3 regions of the Arthrobacter sp. UYCu512 genome follow, and region 2 is predicted to be linked to each of the others. Evidence: riboswitches for the same ligand, from Rfam matches in the RefSeq annotation. Region 2 holds a riboswitch; each other region holds the start of a gene.
What was found. Region 2 has a riboswitch for S-adenosylmethionine ahead of metX (homoserine O-acetyltransferase MetX). Riboswitches for the same ligand answer to the same signal wherever they lie in the genome.

Region 1: linked by a shared signal. The riboswitch ahead of ABIB49_RS06850 (aminotransferase class V-fold PLP-dependent enzyme) and the one ahead of metX (homoserine O-acetyltransferase MetX) in region 2 are both predicted to bind S-adenosylmethionine.
Region 3: linked by a shared signal. The riboswitch ahead of ABIB49_RS14485 (DUF1737 domain-containing protein) and the one ahead of metX (homoserine O-acetyltransferase MetX) in region 2 are both predicted to bind S-adenosylmethionine.

What each region holds. Positions count from the first base shown of each region.
Region 1 is NZ_JBEPPA010000005.1:88,886-96,212, forward strand. It holds gene rsgA (ribosome small subunit-dependent GTPase A) at 1-1,059, shown strand, start outside; gene hisN (histidinol-phosphatase) at 1,112-1,924, shown strand; SAM riboswitch class IV at 2,031-2,144, shown strand; gene ABIB49_RS06850 (aminotransferase class V-fold PLP-dependent enzyme) at 2,179-3,657, shown strand; gene ABIB49_RS06855 (class I SAM-dependent methyltransferase) at 3,782-4,540, shown strand; gene ABIB49_RS06860 (Nramp family divalent metal transporter) at 4,712-5,998, shown strand; gene ABIB49_RS06865 (metal-dependent transcriptional regulator) at 6,015-6,728, shown strand; gene ABIB49_RS06870 (fluoride efflux transporter FluC) at 6,758-7,216, shown strand; gene ABIB49_RS06875 (fluoride efflux transporter FluC) at 7,213-7,327, shown strand, end outside.
Region 2 is NZ_JBEPPA010000003.1:151,750-159,076, forward strand. It holds gene ABIB49_RS04715 (MFS transporter) at 1-466, opposite strand, end outside; gene metX (homoserine O-acetyltransferase MetX) at 647-1,831, opposite strand; SAM riboswitch class IV at 1,843-1,958, opposite strand; gene ABIB49_RS04725 (bifunctional o-acetylhomoserine/o-acetylserine sulfhydrylase) at 2,038-3,354, opposite strand; SAM riboswitch class IV at 3,419-3,534, opposite strand; gene ABIB49_RS04730 (VOC family protein) at 3,751-4,389, shown strand; gene ABIB49_RS04735 (CPBP family intramembrane glutamic endopeptidase) at 4,532-5,305, opposite strand; gene ABIB49_RS04740 (histidine phosphatase family protein) at 5,357-6,037, shown strand; gene ABIB49_RS04745 (amidohydrolase family protein) at 6,056-7,294, opposite strand; gene ABIB49_RS04750 (NAD(P)/FAD-dependent oxidoreductase) at 7,306-7,327, opposite strand, start outside.
Region 3 is NZ_JBEPPA010000013.1:43,278-50,604, reverse strand. It holds gene ABIB49_RS14500 (aminodeoxychorismate lyase) at 1-501, shown strand, start outside; gene ABIB49_RS14495 (glycosyltransferase family 2 protein) at 523-1,803, opposite strand; gene ABIB49_RS14490 (ATP-grasp domain-containing protein) at 1,805-2,749, opposite strand; SAM riboswitch class IV at 3,293-3,407, shown strand; gene ABIB49_RS14485 (DUF1737 domain-containing protein) at 3,421-3,741, shown strand; gene ABIB49_RS14480 (rhodanese-like domain-containing protein) at 3,738-4,148, shown strand; gene ABIB49_RS14475 (O-succinylhomoserine sulfhydrylase) at 4,149-5,357, shown strand; gene ABIB49_RS14470 (glutamate--cysteine ligase 2) at 5,428-6,612, opposite strand; gene ABIB49_RS14465 (UDP-N-acetylglucosamine 1-carboxyvinyltransferase) at 6,667-7,327, opposite strand, start outside.

The DNA.
Region 1 (7,327 bases), on a different contig from region 2:
AAAGGCACCCGGCCCCGCACCAAGGACCGGCCCAGCCACGACGATGCCGTGACCGGGCGGATCATTACCGTTGACCGCGGACGCTACACCGCCGTCGTCGCCGAAGGCGCGGGGGCAGAACGGAAGATCATCGCCGCCCGCGCCCGCGAACTGCGCCGCAACCCGGTAGTGGCCGGCGACTTCGTTTCGTTGGTCGGCGACGTCAGCGGCGAGCCCGACACCCTGGCCCGGCTGGTCAGGATCCAGGACCGCAGGACCCTGCTGCGGCGCAGCGCCGACGACACGGACCCGATCGAGCGCGCCGTCGTCGCCAACGCCGACCAGTTGGTGATCGTGGTGGCGGCCGCCAATCCCGAGCCGCGGACCGGATTTATCGACCGCGCCCTGGTGGCCGCGTACGACGCCGGGATCGATCCGCTGCTGCTTGTCACCAAAGCCGACGTCAAGGATCCTGCCGAGCTCCTCGCCAACTACCAGCACCTTGCTTTCCCGGTGATTATTTCCAAGACGGCGGACTCCGCCGCCTCGGGCATCGATGCCCGCTCCGATGACGGGCTCTCCGCCCGGCTGGACAAGGACGCCGTCGCACAGCTGCGCGCCTACCTCGACGGGAAGGTCACCGTGATGCTGGGCCATTCCGGCGTCGGCAAGTCCACCATGGTTAACGCCCTCACCGGCGCCGAACGCGCCACCGGCGGTGTCAACGCCGTGACCGGGCGCGGCCGCCACACCTCATCCTCCGCGCTGGCCCTCAAAGTCAACGATGCGCCGGCGGGGAGCTGGATCATCGACACCCCGGGCATCCGCTCCTTCGGGCTCGCGCATGTGGACCCGGACCGGATCCTGCGGTCCTTCCCCGACCTCGAGCCCGGCACCGACGACTGCGAACGGGGCTGCAAGCACGATTCCAGCGCCGTCAACTGCGGCGTGGACGCCTGGGTGGCCTCCGGCCAGGCAGGAGAATCCGGTCCGGCCAGGCTCGCCTCACTGCGCCGTTTGCTCGGGACAGACCCGCGGTTGGAAGCCCAGGACGTTAAGGAACTGGGCACCGTCTCCTAGCAGGCCGCGGCGCCTACCGCTTCCCTGCCCGCTTTGACGGTAGTTTGGAAGCATGAGTCAACCCGCTTCGAGCTACAACGACGACCTGCGCCTTGCCCATGTCCTGGCAGATTCCGTAGATGCCCAGACCATGAGCCGCTTCAAGGCGCTCGACCTTCGGATCGAGACGAAGCCGGACCTGACGCCGGTCACTGACGCCGATAAATCCGCCGAGGAGGCCATCCGTGGCCAGCTGTCGCGGTCCCGGCCCCGCGACGCCGTGCTCGGGGAGGAGTTCGGCAGTTCCGGCCACGGCTCCCGCCGCTGGATCATCGACCCGATTGACGGGACCAAAAACTTCGTCCGCGGCGTCCCGGTCTGGGCGACGCTGATCGCCCTCGTCGATGAGGGCGAGCCGGTGGTCGGCGTTGTCAGTGCCCCGGCGCTGGGAAAGCGCTGGTGGGCGGCAAAAGGCGCCGGTGCGTACATGGGCCGTTCACTGGCGGCCGCAACCCGGCTGAAGGTCTCCAACGTCGCGAGCCTGCCGGATGCCTCGCTGTCATATTCCAGCCTGGGAGGTTGGAAGCAGCGCGGCAACCTTGACGAGTTCCTGGGGCTCACCGAAGAGGTGTGGCGGACCCGCGCCTACGGCGACTTCTGGTCCTACTGCCTGGTGGCGGAAGGTGCCGTTGATATCGCCTGCGAACCCGAACTCAACCTCTACGACATGGCCGCGCTGGTTCCGATCGTCACCGAGGCCGGCGGCCGCTTTACCTCCCTCGAAGGAGAAGACGGTCCCTTCGGCGGCAACGCCCTCGCGACCAACTCCATTCTGCACTCCGAAGTCCTCAAGCGTCTGAACCCCGGGCTGGACGACCTGCTGTAAGCGCGTCCGGCGCCGTTCGGCAGCTTCGGTACCGGCCCGTCACAAAGGACTTCACAATCCTGCCCTGCCTTTTCCACGGAAGCCGGCATGGCCTAGGCTCGAACCAGGTCACGAGTGCCAGCGCTAAACCCCGGTTTGCTGGCCGGCAACCCTCCATTCGCGGCGGGGTGCCCCGGGTGACGACCTGGCCGGTCCGGAACGGACCCGGCAAGCGCGGATCCCCGGTGCGTGGGGTCCTTTTCGAGCGAGGTCCCATGACGACTGCCACCATTCCTGCCGCCGCCGAGGTTCAGGCCGACACCGGTCCGGCACATCCCGATCCGCGGTTCGCCGTTGCCCGCCGGCCGCTGGCCGCGGTGACCGGCGCCGAGATCCAGGCGCCTCTCATCCAGGGCGGACATGTCCGCTACGCCAACCTGGACTACGGTGCCTCGGCTCCGGCGCTGTCCGTGGTCTCGGCCTACCTCAACGAGATCCTGCCGTTCTACGCCAGCGTCCACCGCGGCGCCGGCTATGCCTCCCAGATCAGCACCTCGGTCTACGAGAACGCCCGCGGGATTGTCCGCGACTTCGTTGGCGGCCGGCCGGACGATGCGGTGATCTTCACCAGGAACACCACTGATTCGCTGAACCTGCTGGCCGGCTGCCTGCCGGTCGTCAACGGCGAGCATACCGGCGAGGTGCTCTACCTCGACATTGAACACCACGCCAACCTCCTGCCCTGGCAGCGGGTACCCCACCGCAGCGTCATTGCCGCCCCCACCCTCGCGGCCACCCTGGAGCTGCTCCGCGAGGAACTCGCACACGGCGGCGTCAGCCTGCTTGCCGTGACCGGTGCCTCCAACGTCACCGGCGAGATCCTGCCTATCCGCGCCCTGGCAGCGCTGGCGCACGACTACGGCGCCCGGATCGTCGTCGACGCCGCCCAGTTGGCCCCGCACCGGCGGATCAACGTCTCCACGGACGATCTCGACTACATCGCCTTCTCGGGGCACAAGCTCTACGCACCCTTCGGTGCCGGCGTCCTGATCGGGCGTCCCGACTGGCTCGACGCCGGCATCCCGCACCTCGCGGGCGGCGGGGCCGTCCAGGACGCCCGGATCGACACCGTCAGCTGGACCACGGGACCCGCCCGGCATGAGGGCGGATCCCCGAACGTGCTCGGCGCCGCCACCCTGGCCCGGGCCGCGCAAATCATCGCCGGGCTGGACCCGGACCAGTGGCACGCGCACGAGAACGCCATCCGGTCCTTCCTGGTGGAGGGCCTCGCCCGGATCGACGGTGTGACGGTCCACCAGATCTTCTCCGACAGCGGTACCTTCGACGCGGCTGCAGGGCCGGGGGCGGGCACCGGGTCACAAACCCTTCCCGGCGCCGGCACCATCGGCGTCGTCAACTTCTCGGTGGAAGGCTACGACGCGGGCCTGGTGGCAGCCTACCTGTCCGCCGAGCACGGTATGGGGCTGCGCGACGGCAGGTTTTGCGCGCATCCGCTGCTCCGGCGGCTTGGCCTGCCCTCGGGGTCGCTTCGGGCAAGCTTCGGCTTGGGCTCCAGGCTTGATGACGCCCAGCGGCTGCTCACCGGAGTCCGGGAGCTGCTCGGGAACGGCCTCGGCTGGGACTACGTGGTGGACGCAGGCCGCTGGGTACCGTCCAACGACACCCGCAGCTACCCGCACTGGGCCCCCAATACCCCCGGCACGGCCGGGGCGGCGCCCTGCACGCTGGACTAACGGCCGCCGGTGCGGCGGCGCTGGCTCCGGCGGCGCCGGCAGACACGGCCCCTGCAAACGCGGCCCCTGCCCGGTGCGGTAAATTCACAAGGTACGTACCCGGACCTGCCGAAGGAGATCAAACGTGGCACGCGGCGGACCCAAGCTGCCCCAGGGGCGGCGCCAGGAGCTGGGGCACAGCTTTCAGGACGGCGGGGAACACTACGACCGCGTCCGGCCCGGGTATCCCGAGGAATCGGCTGGCTGGCTGATCCCCGGCGGCGCAGCGGATGCCGCGGACCTCGGCGCCGGAACCGGGAAATTCACGGCGCTGCTGGTCGGGCGCGGCCTGCGCACGGTGGCAGTGGACCCATCCGCGGACATGCTGGAACAGCTGCGCCGGGCGCTTCCCGGGGTCACCGCCGTCGAGGGTACCGCGGAGCGGACGGGGCTGCCCGACGGTGCTTTCGACGTGGTGACAGTCGCCCAGGCCTGGCATTGGTGCGATCCGCTGCTGGCCAGCACGGAAATCGCCAGGATCCTCCGCCCGCACGGTGTCCTGGGGCTGATCTGGAACCAGCTGGACACGTCTGTTCCCTGGGTGCACCGGCTCTCGCGCATTATGCATGCCGGCGACGTGCACAAACCGCACTTCACACCGCCGCTGGGACCTGAATTTACGGGACTGGAGAGCCATCTCACCCGGTGGGAAGATCCGGTGCGCGGCGCAGACATCCTGGCGCTGGCGAAGTCCCGCAGCTACTACCTGGCGGCCGGCCAGGCCACCCGCACCAAGGTGCTGGGCAACCTCGACTGGTATCTGCACGAGCACCTGGGCCATCAGGGCGATGAAGTGATCCCGCTCCCCTACCTGACACAGAGCTGGCGGGCCGTGCGGTCCTGACACCGGCCGGAAAGGTCCTTTTGGAGCCGTCGACGTTGCCGCGGACAGCCACCGTGGCTTATGGTTTCGGTATGCCTAATAATTATTTGTAGGCGTTCGCAAACTTCGGCGCAGGCATCCACCCGCCGTTGCCGCCCGCGTCGACGGCGACGCACCTAGCAGGGGAGCCCAGTGCTGGACGTAACAGGACACGACGGCGCGGGACCGGCGACGGCCGCCCGGCCGAAACCGGCCGGCCGCCGGGCCATGATCGGCCTGCTGGGGCCGGCATTTGTTGCCGCGATCGCCTACGTGGACCCCGGCAACGTGGCGGCCAACCTCACCGCCGGAGCGCAATACGGCTACTTGCTCGTTTGGGTCCTGGTGGCCGCCAACATTATGGCCGTGCTGGTGCAATACCAGTCCGCCAAACTCGGGCTTGTCACCGGCAAAAGCCTGCCGGAGATTCTTGGTGAGCGGCTGAAGCCGTTCTGGCGCCGGGCGTTTTGGGTGCAGGCCGAGATCGTGGCTGCTGCCACTGACCTTGCCGAGGTGGTGGGCGGGGCAATCGCGCTCTTCCTGCTCTTTGGACTGCCTTTGCCCCTTGGCGCCGTAATCGTCGGCGCCGTCTCCATGGGACTCCTCGCCGTGCAGGCCCGGAACAAGCAGCGGCCATTTGAGTTCATCATTATCTTCCTGCTCGGCATCATCACCATCGGGTTCCTGGCCGGCCTTTTTGTTAGCCCGCCTGATCCTGCCGGTGTGGCAGCCGGGCTGATCCCGGGCTTCCAGGGTCCCGAGACTGTGCTGCTGGCCGCGAGCATGCTCGGCGCCACGGTGATGCCGCACGCCATCTACGTCCACTCTGCACTGTCCAGGGACCGGCATCGTCCGGACCCGCACGTCCATGTTCCCGCCCCGGCCCTCGCCCGGCTGGTCAAGGCGACCCGCTGGGACGTGGTCGTCGCCCTGGCCTTCGCCGGTCTTGTGAACATCGGGATGCTGCTGCTGGCCGCATCGACCCTCGGCGGTGCGGACGGAACAGACACCATCGAAGGAGCCCATGCCGCCATCACCAGCAGCCTCGGACCCGTCATCGGCGTCATCTTCGCCGTCGGGCTGCTCGCCTCCGGACTGGCTTCCACGTCCGTTGGCTGCTACGCCGGCGGCTCAATTATGGAGGGGCTGCTCAAGATCCGGGTCCCCCTGATGCTGCGGCGCATCATCACCCTGGTACCGGCGGTGGTGCTGCTGAGCGTGGGTTTCGATCCTACCTGGGGACTGGTCCTGAGCCAGGTTGTCCTGAGCTTCGGAATCCCTTTTGTGCTGATCCCGCTGGTTGTCCTGACCAGTAACAAGTCGCTGATGGGCCGGTTCGCCGATGGAATGGCGCTTCGGATCGCAGCTGTCGTCAGCGTCATCCTGGTGGTCGCGCTTAACCTCGCACTGCTGTGGCTGACCTTCGCCAGCGCGGGCTAACGGTAGGCTGGATGCTGTGAAGACCAGCCTGCCCTCTTCCTCGATCGAGGACTATGTCAAGGTCATCTATTCCTTTACGGAGTGGCAGGACAAGCCGATCACCTCCACCCAGCTGGCACAACGCCTCGGCGTCGCCAACTCCTCGGTCTCCGAAATGGTCCGCAAGCTCAAGGACCAGGGACTCGTGGACCACCAGCCGTACAGCGCGATCACCCTCACCGCCGACGGTGTCCGGCTGGCGTTGTCCATGGTCAGACGGCACCGGCTCATCGAAACATTCCTGGTCCGGGAACTCGGCTACCGCTGGGACGAGGTTCACAACGAGGCCGAGCTGCTCGAACACGCCGTCTCGGACACCTTCATTGAGCGGATGGCAGCCAAGCTCGGGAACCCGCGGCGTGATCCGCATGGGGATCCGATCCCTGCCGCCGACGGCTCCGTCCTGATCCCGGTGGCGCACCGGATGAGCGAGCTCGACGATGGGCACACCGGCCGGATTACCCGGATCAGTGACGAAAACCCCGAGCTCCTGCGCTACCTTTCCGCGGAAGAAATCGACCTTGACGACGACGTCGAGGTGCTGGGGCGCAAGCCTTTCGGCGGCGCCCTGGTAGTTCGCATCGGCTCGGGCGCGGCCGGGCAGGAAGTGGATCTGGCCGAGGAAGTCGCCTCCGCCCTCTGGGTCCACAGTGACGTTACCCATCCCGGCTGCAGCCTCGGGCGGTCCTGAGTGCGGGCCGAGTTGACCGGAGCCGGGGTATGAAACACACGGCAAAGTCGCTCCCCCGGACGGCGGGTGCGGCGCATGACCGGTCGCCGGGCTGGCATGCATGGACGGCCGTCGCCGTCGGCGGCCTGATCGGAACGGAGCTGCGCTACGGGGCCGGCCTGGTGTTCCCGGAATCCGCCGGGACAATCCCTTGGACCACCTTGGCGATCAACGTCCTCGGCAGTTTTGTGCTCGCGGCCCTCACCACCGTCTGGATCGCGCGGCCGAAGACGGCGTTCTGGCTGCGTGCCGGACTCGGACCCGGGTTGCTGGGGTCCTTCACTACGTTTTCGGCGGTGGTGTTCGCCCTGGACCAGCAGTTCAGGGCCGGTTTCCAAACCAGCTCGCTGGTTTATCTGGGACTCTCACTCGTCCTGGGGCTCGGTGCGGCGGCCGCGGGGTGGAAGACCGGAAAGGCAATGGCTGATCTGACCGGCCGGGCATCATGATCACGGCACTGCTCGTCGGAGCCTTCGGTGTTGCCGGCGCCCTGCTGCGCTTCGCCGTCGACTCCTGGTTTGCTAACTCCTTCCCGGCCCGTCATTCCCACTGGCCCTGGA
Region 2 (7,327 bases):
TGTGCTCCGCGACGAGGAGGACTGCGCCGCCCCATTCACCGCCGACGGCGAAGCCCTGGGCGAACCGCAGGAACACCAGGAGGGCCGGAGCCCAGTAGCCGATCTGCTGGAAGGTCGGCAGGCAGCCCATCAGGAAGGTGGCAACTCCGACCAGGATGATGCTGAGCTGGAGCAGCTGCTTGCGGCCGAACTTGTCGCCGAAGTGCCCAAACACGATGCCGCCGATGGGGCGGGCAACGAAGCCAACTGCATAGGTGAGGAAAGCCGCGATGATACCGTCCAGCTCCGAGCCGGAGTTGGGGAAGAAGGTCTTGCCGAAGACGAGGGTCGCCGCGGAGGCGTAGAGGAAAAACTCGTACCACTCGACGACAGTGCCGGCCATGGAGGCCGCGACTACTTTTTTGAGGCCGGACGTCTTGACGTCGGGCTCTTCTGCGCGCCGTGCGGCCGCGTTTTCCGTGCTCATTTCGACTCCTTTGGCATCGTCTTCGACGCCTCGTGGACCATTGGGAGGAGAGCGCCTGTGAGGTGAGACACGCGGCGCCATTCCCCACGAGTATGTCCGGTTCCGGCCCGGGCCTCAACGGCCATTAGTGCAGAGCGCATCTGCAAAAGTGCACACCCGCGGCGGCTTTTGGCTGCTGGACTACCCGAAGAAGTGCTGTCGGAGCTGGGTGTTGAGCTGCCCAATCTCAGTCAGGAAGCCGTCGTGGCCGATGGGCGCCTCGATGGTGTGCACCGCAACGTTGCCCGGCAGGGCAGCCGCGAGCGCCCGGGACTGTTCCGGGAAGTACAGCCGGTCCGAGTCGACGGCCGCCACAAGGAAAGCCGCCGTCGCAGGGGCCAGCGCCTCCGTCAGCGCGCCGCGGCCCCGGCAGACGTCATGGCTCATCAGCGCCTCGGTGATGGCGATGTAGCTGTTCGCATCGAAGCGGCGGACCAGCTTGTTGCCCTGGTGGTCCAGGTAGCTCTCCACCTGGTAACGCCCGCGCCCGGCGAGTGACCCGGCACGCAGCGGAGCCTCGGAGTCCTGGGCGTTCCGGCCGAACCGTCCATCCAGCTCTGCGGCCGAACGGTAGGTGATATGCGCTATCCGCCGGGCCAGGGCCAGTCCCGCCTCCGGCCCGGGACCGCCGTAGTAATCCCCGCCGTTGAAGTTGGGGTCCTGCCGGATGGCGAGTGTTTGCGCCTGGGCGAAGGCAATCTGCTCGGCGGTGCTGCTGGCTCCGATTGAAATAACCCCGCAGCGCCGGACCCGGTCCGGGTAGCTGACGGCCCATTCGAGGGCACGCGCCCCGCCCAGGGAACCGCCGAGCACGGCGTACCAGCTCCGGATTCCCAGCGCGTCCGCGAGCCGGGCCTCGGCGTCGGTGGTATCGCGCAGCGTGACCAGCGGGAACCGTGAGCCCCAGGGCTTCCCGTCGGGTGCCGTCGACGAGGGTCCGGTGGAGCCGTAGCAGCCGCCCAGGATATTGATCGAAACGACAAAGTACTTCCCCGTGTCCACCGGGGCGCCCGGGCCCGCGAGCTGCTCCCACCAGCCCGGCTCCGCACTGGCGCCGCGCGTGACGTGGGTGTCCCCCGTCAACGCGTGCTCGATCAGCACGGCATTGGAGCGTTCGGCGTTGAGGGTCCCCCATGTTTCGTAGCCGAGGGTGGCGTCCGGCAGCCGGGCGCCGGATTCGAGAACCAGGTCACCGATCCGGAGGTACCGGACGGTTCCGTCCGGCACAGCCGCGCCGTCCGCGGCGACGCTGCCGCCGGGGTCCGGGGCATGGGAATGGGAGGTCTTGCTTGCGGATTCACCCTGGCGGGTGGCGGCAATCGTCATGTGAGGACCTAACTTCGCGCTTGCCCGCCGGCAGCTCACCGGCAGGCCAGGTCTTCACCCGGGGCACCCCGCCGCAAATGGAGGGTTGCCGGCCAGCAAGCCGGGGCTGTCGCTGGCACTCATGACCTCCCCTGAGTGTACGAAATGCGGCCGCCCGGTGGCGAAGAATGTGACGCCCGTGTGACTTCCCCCCGGGGAACGGTTGGTCAGACGGTCTTGGCGGCGCGGAAACCGGCATCCAGGTCGGCGAGGATGTCGTCGATGTGCTCCAGGCCGACGGAGAGCCGCACCAGGCCGGGGTTCACCCCGGCAACGACCTGCTGCTCCGGCGAGAGTTGGCTGTGTGTCGTCGACGCCGGGTGAATGACCAGCGAGCGCACATCGCCGATATTAGCGACGTGCGAGTGCAATTCAAGGGCGTCCACAAAGCTCTTGCCGGCCTCGGCTCCGCCGGCGATGTTAAAGGAGACAACGGCGCCGGTCCCCTTCGGTCCGTACTTGCGGCCGCGCTCGAACCAAGGGCTGGACGGCAGGCCGGCATAGGCGACGGATTCGACGTCGTCCCTGGCCTCCAGCCATTCGGCGACCCGGCCGGCGTTGGCAACGTGCCGCTCCATCCGCAGGCTAAGGGTCTCGATGCCTTGGGCGATAAGGAAGGCGTTGAACGGGGACACCGCAGAGCCCAGGTCGCGCAACAACTGCACGCGCGCCTTGAGGATATAGGAGAGGTTCGCGCCGAGGGCACCGTCCACGCCGAGGTCCCGGGCGTAGACCAGCCCGTTATAGCTGGGATCCGGGGTGTTGAAGCCGGGGAACCGTTCCGGGTCCTTGCCGAAGTCGAAATTGCCCGAGTCCACTATCACGCCCGCGATCGCCGTTCCATGGCCGCCGAGGTACTTGGTGGCCGAATGCACCACAATGTCCGCACCCCACTCGATCGGCCGGATAAGGTACGGCGTGGAGAGGGTGTTGTCTACGATCAGCGGGACACCGGCCGCGTGGGCCACCTGGGAGATGCCCTCAAGATCCAGCACGTCCTGGCGCGGGTTGGAGACCACTTCGCCAAAAAAGAGCTTGGTATTGGGCTGCACGGCGTCACACCACTGTGCCAGGTTGTCCGGGTCCGCCACGAAGGTCACGGAAATGCCAAACTTCTTCAGTGTGTGCGCCAGCAGGTTGTAAGTACCGCCGTAAAGGCTGGGACTTGCCACCACGTGGTCTCCGGCTTCGGCGACATTCAGGATGGCCAGGGTCTCCGCCGCCTGTCCGGAGCTCAGCAGCAGAGCCGCGAGTCCGCCTTCCAGGCTGGCAACCCGCTGCTCCACGGCATCCTGGGTGGGGTTGCCGATCCTGGTGTAAATGGGGGCCAGCTCCGCCAGGGCAAAGCGGTTCGCGGCACTCTCGGCGCTGGGGAACACAAACGACGTCGTCTGGTAAATCGGCAGCGAGCGGGCGCCGGTGGCGCTGTCGGGCTCCTGGCCGGCATGGATCTGACGGGTTTCGAAGGACCAGGCACTTGACATCGGGACACTCCTTAGGGGAGCGGGCACAGCCTGAGCCTGGGCACCGTGGCCCGGGCCCGTGCTGGCGCCGCGCTTGCCTCCCGGCGGGCGCCGGACGGCCAGGTCCTCACCCGGGGCACCCCACCGCGATACGAGGGTTGCCGGCCAGCAAGCCGGGGCTGTGCGCTGGCACTCATGACCTCACCCCAGTCTAGGAACCGGTTGCAGGCGGTGGATAGCTTTATGACAAAGATGAAGCTGGCCCGGCCGCGGCGCTGCTGATGCCATGCCAATGCGGCCACGTGTGCTGCCAAGTGTGCTGCCGAGAGTGTGGCCGGAACAGTCCGGATCCGACCCCAACTGCCAGTAAGGGTACCCTAAGCTGAGAGGCGCATCACAAAGTGCCAAGATGATGGCATGCGCATGGATCACGTCTCTTACGCCTGTGAACAAGATGGCCTCGCTGCCACCACCGAACGAATTGCGTCTGCCCTCGGCGTGGAAGCCGTGAAGGGCGGAGTACACCCCCGATTCGGGACCCGCAACATGATCATCCCGCTAGCGGGACACAAGTACCTCGAGGTGGTGGAGGTCCTGAACCACCCGGCCTCCGACAAGGCCCCCTTCGGCCAGGCCGTCCGCGCCCGCTCCGAAGCCGGCGGCGGCTGGATGGGCTGGTGTGTGGAGGTCGACGACCTCGCCCCGTTCGAAGTCCGGCTCGGCCGCGCCGCCGTCAACGGCAACCGCAAGTTCCCGGACGGCCGGGAGCTGGTCTGGAAGCAGATTGGCATCCTTGGGCTCATCGCCGATCCCCAGGTCCCGTACATGCTCAAATGGGAAGGCGATCCGGAACTCCACCCGTCGAAGGCCTACGAGGGCAACGTCAAAATGTCCGCCCTCACGATTGCCGGTTCGGCCGAGCGCGTCACCGAATGGCTCGGCGTCCCGGTGGAGAAGCCGCTCGAAGACGTGGCCGTGCACTGGATTGCTCCGCGCGGGACACCCGGCATCCTCTCCGTCACGTTTGAGACGGCCTCCGGAGCCGTCACGATCTGAGGCTTCACCGCCCCGCACTTCGGCCGCCATCAGCGGGTGTCAACGACGTCACCCACCGATGGTGGCCGAATTTCTTAAAGCACGTATGGGCCGCCGCAGCCGTGCCCCGCAGATCCCCTCCGCGCAGAACCCCTCCGGCGGCTCAGCCCAGGCCGATGGCCTTGCCAAAGAGGCTGAAGCCGACGAAGGCCACGGTGTCCAGCAGCGCGTGGGCGATCACCAGCGGCATCACGCGCCGCGTTCGGGTGTACACCAGTGCAAAAACGACGCCCATGATCGCGTTGCCGATGAACGGGCCGAAGCCCTGGTACAAGTGGTAGCTTCCGCGCAGCATGGAACTGGCGAAGATGGCCAGCGGCAGGCTCCAGCCGAACTTGCCGAGCCGGTCCAGCAGGTAGCCCACCACAATCACTTCCTCCACGATCCCGTGCCGGACCGCGGAGAGGATGAGCACCGGCACCGTCCACCAGTAGGAATCAAGGGCACTGGGGATAATCGCCGTGGTGATCCCCAGCGCCCGGCCCGCAGCGTACAGGCCCAGGGAAGGTACACCGATCAGGGCCGCCAGCCCGAGGCCCTGGATCAGGTCCCTGCCCGGGCGGGCAAACGTGAATCCCAGTTTCCCGAACGCCGTGGCCCCGCTGCCGGCCGCACCGGACACCCGGTGTTCGGTGAGGAAATAGAACACCAGGACCACCGGTACCAGCGCGAAGACAATGTCCAGCAGCTGGTAGCTCAGGTCAAAGTATTCGCGGCTGCTTTGGGAGCGGTTCAGGGTGGAAGTCCCCTCCGCCAGCGGCCCCCGGGTCAGCTTGTCCAGCAGCTGAACGACCGAGTACACGGCGGATTGGCCCAGGGACAGGCCCAGGACGATCCAGACTTCTAGCCGCAGGCGACGGCGGGAGGGAACCAGCATGGTCCTATCTTGCCCGGTTTTTCCCGGTCGTCACGCCTATGCTTGGGGTTTATGAGTGCGCCCGGGAAAATCATCATGATCCGGCACGGCCAGTCCGCCGCCAATGCCGACACCTCGATCTACAACCGGGTGCCCGACTACCGGATCCCGCTGACCGGGCTTGGCATCGACCAGGCACGGGCAGCCGGCGAACGGGTACGGCGGCTGCTGGACGGGCAGCCGGCCTGCGTCTACGTCTCCCCGTACCTGCGCGCCTATCAGACCCTGGAGGCGATGAACCTCGGCGCGCTGGTTGAACGCGTGATCGAGGAGCCGCGCCTGCGTGAGCAGGACTGGGCCAACTTCCAGATCGCCGGTGAGATCGAAGACCAGAAGGAACTCCGCAACGCCTACGGCCACTTCTTCTACCGCTTCCGCGAAGGCGAATCCGGCTCCGATGTCTATGACCGGATCTCCTCATTTATGGAAACGCTGTACCGGCACTGGTCCAAACCCAGCTACGCCCCCAATGCGCTGTTTGTGACCCACGGGCTGACCATGCGGCTGTTCTGCATGCGCTGGTTCCACTGGTCCGTGGAGTACTTCGAATCACTCAACAACCCGGACAACGCCGAGGTCCGTACCCTGTACCGCACCGCAGAGAAAAAGTATGAACTCGACAAACCGTTCAGCCAGTGGGAGGCCCGGCGTGTTGATGAGACCGTGCTGAACGCTCCGCGGATGGTGTTCTAGCGGCCGCAGCGGCAGGCGTCAGTGCGCCCGGACCCCGGCCCGCCAGACCGCGTGGGTCAACGGGATGCCGGGCCGGTAAGCCAGATGGGTGGCGGACGGCGCGTTCAGCAGATGGAGGTCCGCGCGGTGCCCGACGGCGATCGAACCGACGGCGCGTTCTCCGTCGGCGTCGTTACCGGACTCCCGGCCAAGGGCCAGCGCACCGCCGTACGTGGCGGCGCGCACGGCCTCATGGACGCTGAGCCGCATCTGCAGCACCGCCGTGGTGACGCAAAACGCCATCGAGCTGGTATAGGAGGTGCCCGGGTTGCAGTTCGAGGCCAGGGCGATTTGGACGCCGGCGTCAAGCAGTTCCCGGCCCGGTGCCAACGGCTGCCGGGTGGACAGGTCGCAGGCCGGCAGGCAGGTCGCCACCGTCCCGCGTCCGGCGCCAGTGCCGGGGCGCTTCCCGCCGTTGCCGCCGTCCCCGCCGTCCCAGCCGGACCAGCTGCCCGCGAGGGCGTCGACGTCGGCGGCGGACAGGTAGTTGACGTGGTCCACGCTGGCCGCGCCGAACTCCACGGCGAGCCTGACGCCGGGGCCCTCGCCGAGCTGGTTGCCGTGCACACGCAGGCCCAGCCCGGCGTCCCGGCAGGCCTGGAGCACGCGCCGGGACTGGTCCTCGGTGAACGCTCCCCGTTCGCAGAAGACGTCGGCCCAGCGCACAAACGGCCGGACGGCGGAGAGCATCGGGCCGCACACGAGCTCCGTGTATTCCTCGGCGTCCATCCCCGCGGGGACAAGGTGCGCGCCGAGGTAGGTGACCTCGTCGACGACTGTGGAAGCGATCCGCGCGCTCCGGGCCTCGTTGTCAACGTCCAGGCCGTAGCCGGTTTTGGTTTCAAGATAGGTGGTGCCCTGCGAAACAGCTTCGGCTACCCGGCCCATCGCCAGTCGGGTGAGGTCGAAGTCGCCGGTGGCGCGGGTGGCCCCGGTGGTTACGGCGATCCCGCCCGCACTGTAGCTCTCCCCCGCCATCCGGGCCTCGAATTCGGCGGTCCGGTCACCCGCAAAGATGAGGTGGGTGTGCGAATCGACCCAGCCCGGCAGCAGGGCACGGCCGCCGGCGTCGACGGTGCCGTCGGCGGCCGGCGCGTCGGACGCCCGGCCCAGCCAGGCGATCCGTTCGCCGTCGATCACCAGCGCGGCGTCCTTCAGGACCCGGTAGTCCCGGTCCTGGGTCATCAGCTCTGCAATGTTTGTGATCAGGGTGCTCATAAGACCATTCTTCAGTGCCGGATGGACCAGCGC
Region 3 (7,327 bases), on a different contig from region 2:
GACCGCGGCTATGACAGTGAAGTCGCGGAACGGGCGCCCTGGCTGCTCATGGGCGCCAAGACGCTCTCCTACGCCGTCAACATGGCCGCGCTGCGCTACGCGCATGCCCGGGGTGCCGACGACGTTATCTTCACCTCCGCGGACGGCAAGGTCCTGGAGGGGCCGACGTCGACTGTCCTGCTTGCCCATCTGGAAACCGCCGACGACGGTGCCGGCGGCGTGCGGACCCTCCGGCGGCTCATAACCCCGCAGCTCGACAGCGGGATCCTGCCCGGCACCTCGCAGGGTGCCCTGTTTACCGCGGCGAAGGCCGCCGGCTGGGAGCTGGGCTACGGACCGCTTGAGCCCCGCGACCTCTACGACGCCGACGCCGTGTGGCTCATCTCGAGCATCCGGCTGCTGGCGCCCGTCAACCACATCGACAGCAGGGAAATCGGCACCACGGAACAGCGCAAGCAGCTCACCGCGGAGCTCAACGCGCTGTACGCCACCATCGGGTAGGCACAGTGATCGGGGCAGCTTTCAGGCCCCGAGTTGCGCGCGTGGCCGCTGGGCGCCGGCGGTACCGGATCCCGTTCGGACGGGATTGTTCCGGCGGAGTACCCTCTCCCGGACTTCCTGGACCAGTGCGGCGATCACGGCCAGGCTCGTAAACAACGAATAAAACGGCATCAGCGGCAGCGCCCATACATGCCGCAAGTCTTTCCACGCCCGGTTGGCGCCCAGCGCGCACACCGGCAGGACCAAAGACACAAGCAGGCCCAACCAGGCCAGGACCACCCAGTCGACGCCGGCCGGCGGGCGGTAGCCGGCCGCAAGGAGGACGGCCACGCCGAGGAGCAACGGGATCTGAAGCGCAGGAAGGACCACCACGGTAATGGCGTGGAACACCAGCTGCGTTCCGAACGGGCCGTACCGGAGATTGCCGATCAGATCTTTGTGCAAGGCCATGGTCTGCAACAGGCCGAGGTGCCTGCGGACCCGTCGGCGCCAGAGGCCGCCAACGGTCAAGGGAGACTCCGCCAGGACAACAGCCCTCGGGGCGAATACCACCCGGTAGCCTGCCTTGTGAACCCGCCAGGCCAGTTCCAGGTCTTCGCTCACCGTGTCCTGCCGGAACAGTCCCACGTGTTCGAGCACACTGCGCGGGAAGGCGCCGATGGCACCCACGTCGGTGGGTATACAGCCGACTACCGCCAGGGCGCGCCGGACCAGGCCGCCGCCGATGTGGCCGGTGAAGGTTAGCACCCGGCCCTGGACCCCTTTGACCTTCACCGGCCGGCCATCACCACAGACCGCGCCGGTTCGCTCGTCGTCAAATCCGCGGAGCATCATCCCGACGGTGTGCCGGGAAAGAATGACGTCCGCATCGATAAACATCAGGATCTCGCCGGCGGCGTTGCGGATCCCGAAGTTCAAGGCCGCCGCCTTGCCGGCGTTGGCCTGCGCCAGAACCTTAATCCGGGGATCCCTGGCAGCGAGAGCCGCCATAATCGTGGCGGTGCAGTCCGTTGAACCGTCATCCACCAGGATCAGCTCGTACCGGTCGTAGCGGGTGCGCTGAATCGATCGGACGCAGTTCTCAATAGCGGCTGCCTCGTTGAATGCCGGGACAATTATCGACACACGGGGCCACGCATCGAACATCGTGGGGACTTCGCGGCGTCGGCGATGGGCGCTCCGAAGTTCGAACCAGACGGCAAGCGGCACAACGAGCAGTTTCACCAGCCCGAACAACAGGACCGGCAGCCCGAGGAGGACGAGCGGGAACTGGGCCGCCGGGAGCGCTGCGGTGACGTTCATTTCAACCCATGGCATCGGCGAACGGCCCCATGCAGTGCCGGAACGACGCCGGGTTGAAGGAGGGCAGGATAAAGGACGCCAGCACCGCATCGAGCAGCTCAGGCGCGAGTCCGCTGTTCGATCCGAAGCGGGCGTTCACCGCCAGAACCACGGGTGTCCCGTCGGCGCGTCGACGAACGTCCACCTCCACCGGCCCCGTGAGGCCCAGCGCGCGGACCGCAGCCATCGCCACGTTGCCCACGTCGATCGCTTCGCCCGCCTCGGCCCGGCGAGTGGTCACGGCGTTGCCAACGATGCGGTCCGCCGGCCCAACCTTCGCCACAACAACCGCAAACGGCGCGGCACCGTTGTGCGCCGGTGTACCGAAAACCATGGGCCGGTACTCGTTTCCGGGGATGAATTCCTGGACGATGCGGCTGTCCGGCAGTCGCTGCCAGTCCATTTCCGTGCGGCCATCGACGACTGTCACGACCCGGCCGCCTCGGGACGCCCGGGGTGAGACGACGACCGGTCCGCCCAGGGCGGCCATTGCAGCGTCCGCACCGGCGAAGTCGCTGGGCACGCCGAACCGGGGCACGGGAACGCCCGCTGCATGTAGTTGCCAGGCCGTAAAGAGCTTGTCATGGGCCAACGCCACCGGGCCCGGATCGCCGATCATCACACGTACGTCCGCTCCGAACGCCGCCCGGAACGCGGCGAGCTGCGGCAGTTCCTCGCTGACCGTGGGAATGACAAGATTGATGCCTTCCTGGCTAACCAGTCGCCGAAGTGCTGATACCCGTTCCGCGTCCGTCGCGTGCGGGACGGGGAACACCGTGAATCCTGCCCCGTCCGGCAGCTCGAGGATGTCCGTCCCGAGGACAGGAATGTCGCGCGCTTTCAGTTGGGCCGCGATGGCCTGGCCCGCAGGGCCGCAGGCGCCGGTGACCAATACGCGCGGCCTCACCGCTGTGCCGTCCTGGCAGCCCGGACCCGGCCATCGCCGCGGGCGTCCGCACCGGAGGGCCGGTTCGGAATCAACCCTTCCGTTACCTGGCGGCCGGGTGTGCTGATAACAGCGGCCAAGGCCGTGCTCAGGAGAATAATGAGTAGAACATATATCGCGGCCATAGCAGTCCCCTTCCCTTGTTAAAGGCCCGGCAGTCGACGGCGCCGCACCGGCCTAACTGGCTGGATCATCAGAGCCGGCCGCAAAACTGAGCGATCCTCGGATGGCGTTTTAGGGCCTGGTGACTTCCGTGGCGCTGGTCCTTCAGTAAAGTCGCGCCGACTGCCAAAAGTCCCGAGTAGGAACTACCCGAAAGCCTCCCCGGTTCAAATTCGAGGCCCCGGGGGTTTGTACCTGTGTGCAATCCCCCGAGTACGTGGATGGGGACGCTGGCATGACCGCTGGCGAATGGCTTTTGAACAAACCTCCGTTTCCACCCCGCTCCTTAACATGACGGCCGCCGCCGTGCGGTCCGGCGTCACAGGTGTTACGTTCTTTGGGAGTAATGAGAACCGGCGCCAAGCCCTGACTGGCCGGTCGGCAACCCTCCCTTCCGCGGCGGGGTGCCTCAGGTGAGTACTCGGCATATCGACCATTCGAGCTGCAAGCGTGAAAGAAGGAGATTCGTCATGCCTGACGCGTCCACCGCTGCTGTCCCCCGGACAGCAGCGAACAAAGCCCCGGCCCCGTCCCCCGCAGTCGCCGGTGCCGCCGAGCAGAAACTGCTGTACCGTCTGTTCACCGGAGCCGATGACCGCGCCTTCTGCGAGCGTGTATCGGCCGCCCTCACCGAGGGCTACGTTCTGCACGGCGGCCCGGCTGTCACGTTCAACGGCAGCAACGTCGTCGTGGCCCAGGCCCTTGTGCTGCCGGCGGCGATCGCCAACGCCGATGCGGCCGTCGCCAGCGCCGTGGACGATCTCGACTTCGACGGCGGGGGCCACGCATGAGCTACGCCGGGGACCTCAGCCCGCAGGAGGCCTGGTCCAAGCTCGGGGACGGCGCCATCCTGGTGGACGTCCGCACCGAGGGTGAATGGGCCAGCGCCGGAATTCCGGACACCAAAGCGACGGAGAATGATCCGCTCTTCATCCAGTGGAGCCTCGCCGGCGGCATCCCCAATTCGCAGTTTCTGGCGCAACTGAGACAACAGGCCCCCGAAGCCGGCGGCACCGAATTGTTGTTCCTGTGCCGCTCGGGCGCGCGCTCCGTCGCGGCCGCAATCGTCGCCACCGAGGACGGTTTTACCTCCTTTAACATCCTTGAGGGCTTTGAGGGCGAACCCGACGGCGAGGGCCAACGCACTGTCAACGGCTGGAAAAACCGCGGCCTCCCCACCAATCTCGGAAGACACTAAGTGACATTCAACCCTGATGCCGCCGACTGGAGCGCGGACACCCAGGCCGTCCGCGGCGGACTCGACCGCACCGGATTTCAGGAGACGTCAGAACCGGTCTTCCTGAACTCCGGCTTCGTCTACGAATCGGCGGCCGCCGCGGAACGCGCCTTCGCCGGCCACGACGAGCGTTTCGTCTACTCCCGCTACGGCAATCCCTCTGTGGCGACGTTCCAGGAGCGGCTCCGGCTGCTCGAAGGCACCGAGGCCTGCTTTGCCACGGCGTCGGGCATGTCCGCTGTCTTTACTGCCCTGGGTGCCCTGTTGGCCGCCGGCGACAGGGTGGTGGCGGCCCGATCGCTGTTCGGCTCATGCTTTGTGATCCTGAACGAGATCCTGCCCCGCTGGGGCGTCGAAACGGTCTTCGTTGACGGCCCGGACCTGGTGCAGTGGCGCGAGGCGCTCGCCAAACCCACCACTGCTGTCTTCTTCGAGTCGCCCTCGAACCCAATGCAGGAAATCGTGGATATCGCGGCAGTGAGCGAAATGGCGCACGCGGCCGGGGCGACGGTCGTCGTCGATAATGTCTTTGCCACTCCCCTGCTGCAGCGCTGCGGGGAGCTCGGCGCGGACGTGATCGTCTACTCCGGCACCAAGCACATCGACGGCCAGGGTCGCGTCCTTGGCGGCGCGATCCTGGGCACCAGGGATTTCATCGAGGGCCCGGTCAAGCAGCTGATGCGCCATACCGGCCCGGCACTCTCGGCCTTCAACGCATGGGTGCTGACCAAGGGCCTGGAGACGATGGCCCTGCGGGTGAACCACTCCTGTGCCTCCGCGCTGCGGCTGGCCGAGTGGCTTGAGGAGCAACCCGCGGTCAGCTGGGTCAAGTACCCGCTGCTGCAGTCCCACCCGCAGCATCAGCTGGCCGCCCGGCAGATGAAAGCCGGCGGCACCGTGCTGACCTTCGAGCTCGCCGCGTCCGCCGGGCATTCGGCGAAGGAGGCTGCGTTCGCGCTGCTGGACGGGTTGCGGATCATCGATATCTCCAACAACCTCGGCGATTCGAAGTCGCTGATCACCCATCCCGCCACCACGACGCACCGCGCTATGGGGCCGGAGGGCCGTGCGTCGATCGGGCTCAGTGACGGCGTGGTGCGCCTCTCGGTGGGACTCGAGGATATTGCGGACCTGATCCGCGACCTCGGGCAGGCGCTCAAATCTTGCTAGCGCCGTTTGCGGTGCTTGAGTTGGCAGATAGCGGCGATGCCTTGGCGGAGAACTGCCGTGAACTGCACACTCAGCGCCGCCGGACCGGGCCCAGCGTTGTGCTCCCGTCGGCGGGTTCCCCGGTGTCCGGTCCCGGCACGGTCGCCGCGACGGCGCGTTCAACGACGGCGGACAGGCCGCCGGCGTCGAACGGTTCCCTTTGCAGCTGCGACCCGGTGCCCTCGGCGAGCATCCGGCTAACACCATGGCGCACCAAGTCCAGCTCGCCCTGATCCACCAGCACGGGCGCTACGAAGTCCACCAGGGCATGGACCACTTCGGCAGCCGGGGCTGGGACGAAGGTCCCGAAGTCCAGCAGCTGCCCGCGCAGTCCGCAGTTGCTGGCCTGCCAGGCGGCCATCCGCAGCAGCAGCGTCGGCACCGGGGCGGGATCAACTCCGTCGTGCCATTCCCGGGACGCGGACTCCACAAGCGCACGCACCAGCACGGCGATCAGCGCGGCGTCCTCGGCCCGCAGGCAAACGTCTGCGACCCGGACCTCCAATGTGGGATAGTGCCGGCACAGCCTCGAGTCGAAGTAGACCATTCCTTCATCCATCAGGACGCCGCTTTCCACCAGACGGTTTACGACGCGGCGGTAGACCGGAAGGCTGCCGAAGATCATGGTGGGGCCCGATCCCGGCCAGCGGTTCCAAGCCTGGGTGCGGTAGCTTTCGAATCCTGTCTCAGCACCGTTCCAGTAGGGCGAATTTGCGCTCAGGGCAATCAGCACAGCAAGTTTGTCGCGGATCCGGTCCATCACTGCCACACCCTCTTCCGGAGACTCCACAAGGGTGTGGACGTGCAGGCCGCAGGTGAGCTGGTTCCGGACGGTGCGCCCAAAACGCTGCTGCATGGTCAGGTACCGCTGCTTCGGCGTCAGGTGGGTTGCCGAGCCGAGCGGCGACGTGCCGAGGGCGGCGATCCGGCCGCCATGCACCCTGGCGGCGCGGTCCGCGAGGGCACGGCCCTGCCTGAGCTGCCGGAGCAACTCGGCGTACTCCAGGCACGGCCGGGTCCGGGATTCAAGCTGTTCCAGCTTGAGCTCATAGCTGAAGTTCGGTTCCTCATAGACCGGCGGCTGCGCGGAACCGGCCCGGCCGGAGGCCCGCTTCGGGGGTTCCAGCCGGGGCAAAATGGCGTCGGCGAGGGGAAGCGGCATCCCGGTTTCGGGGTCCACGATGAGCAGTTCCTCCTCCACACCGAAGGTGCGCATGATTCCATTGTGCGCCAGGTCTCCGTGAAGCGCGCCGCCTCGCTACGGGGTCGCTCAGTCCTGGAAGTACTCGATTTTTGCGCCGAGGGTGTTGAGCCGCTCGGCCAAGTCCTCGTAGCCTCGTTCGATCACATAGATATTGCGCAGTTCCGATACGCCGCGGGCGGCGAGCATCGCCAACAGCAGGCAGGCAGCGGGTCGGAGGGCCGGCGGGCAGCCCACCTCTGCCGCACGCCATTTGGTGGGGCCGTTGACGTAGATCCGGTGCGGGTCCAGCAGCTGCACCTGCGCGCCGAGTTTGTTCAGCTCCGTCAGGTAGATCGCCCGGTTGTCATAAACCCAGTCGTGGATCATCGTCTGGCCCTGGGCATTCGCGGCGATGACCGCGAAGAAGGGCAGGTTGTCGATGTTCAGCCCGGGGAACGGCATGGGGTGGATCTTGTCCTCGGGTGCCCGCAGTACCGAGGGCCGGGTGGTGACATCCACCAGCCGGGTGCGCGCGTTGCGGGCCAGATACTCCCCGGACACTTCCAGCTGCTGACCCATCTGTTCCAGCGTCGCGAGCTCGATTTCCATAAATTCGATCGGGACGCGCCGGACGGTCACTTCCGAGTTTGTGACGATGCCGGCGGTGATCAGGCTCATCGCCTCGATCGGATCTTCGGACGGGAAATATTCAACATCGACGTCGACGGAGGGGCGGCCGGTGATCTTC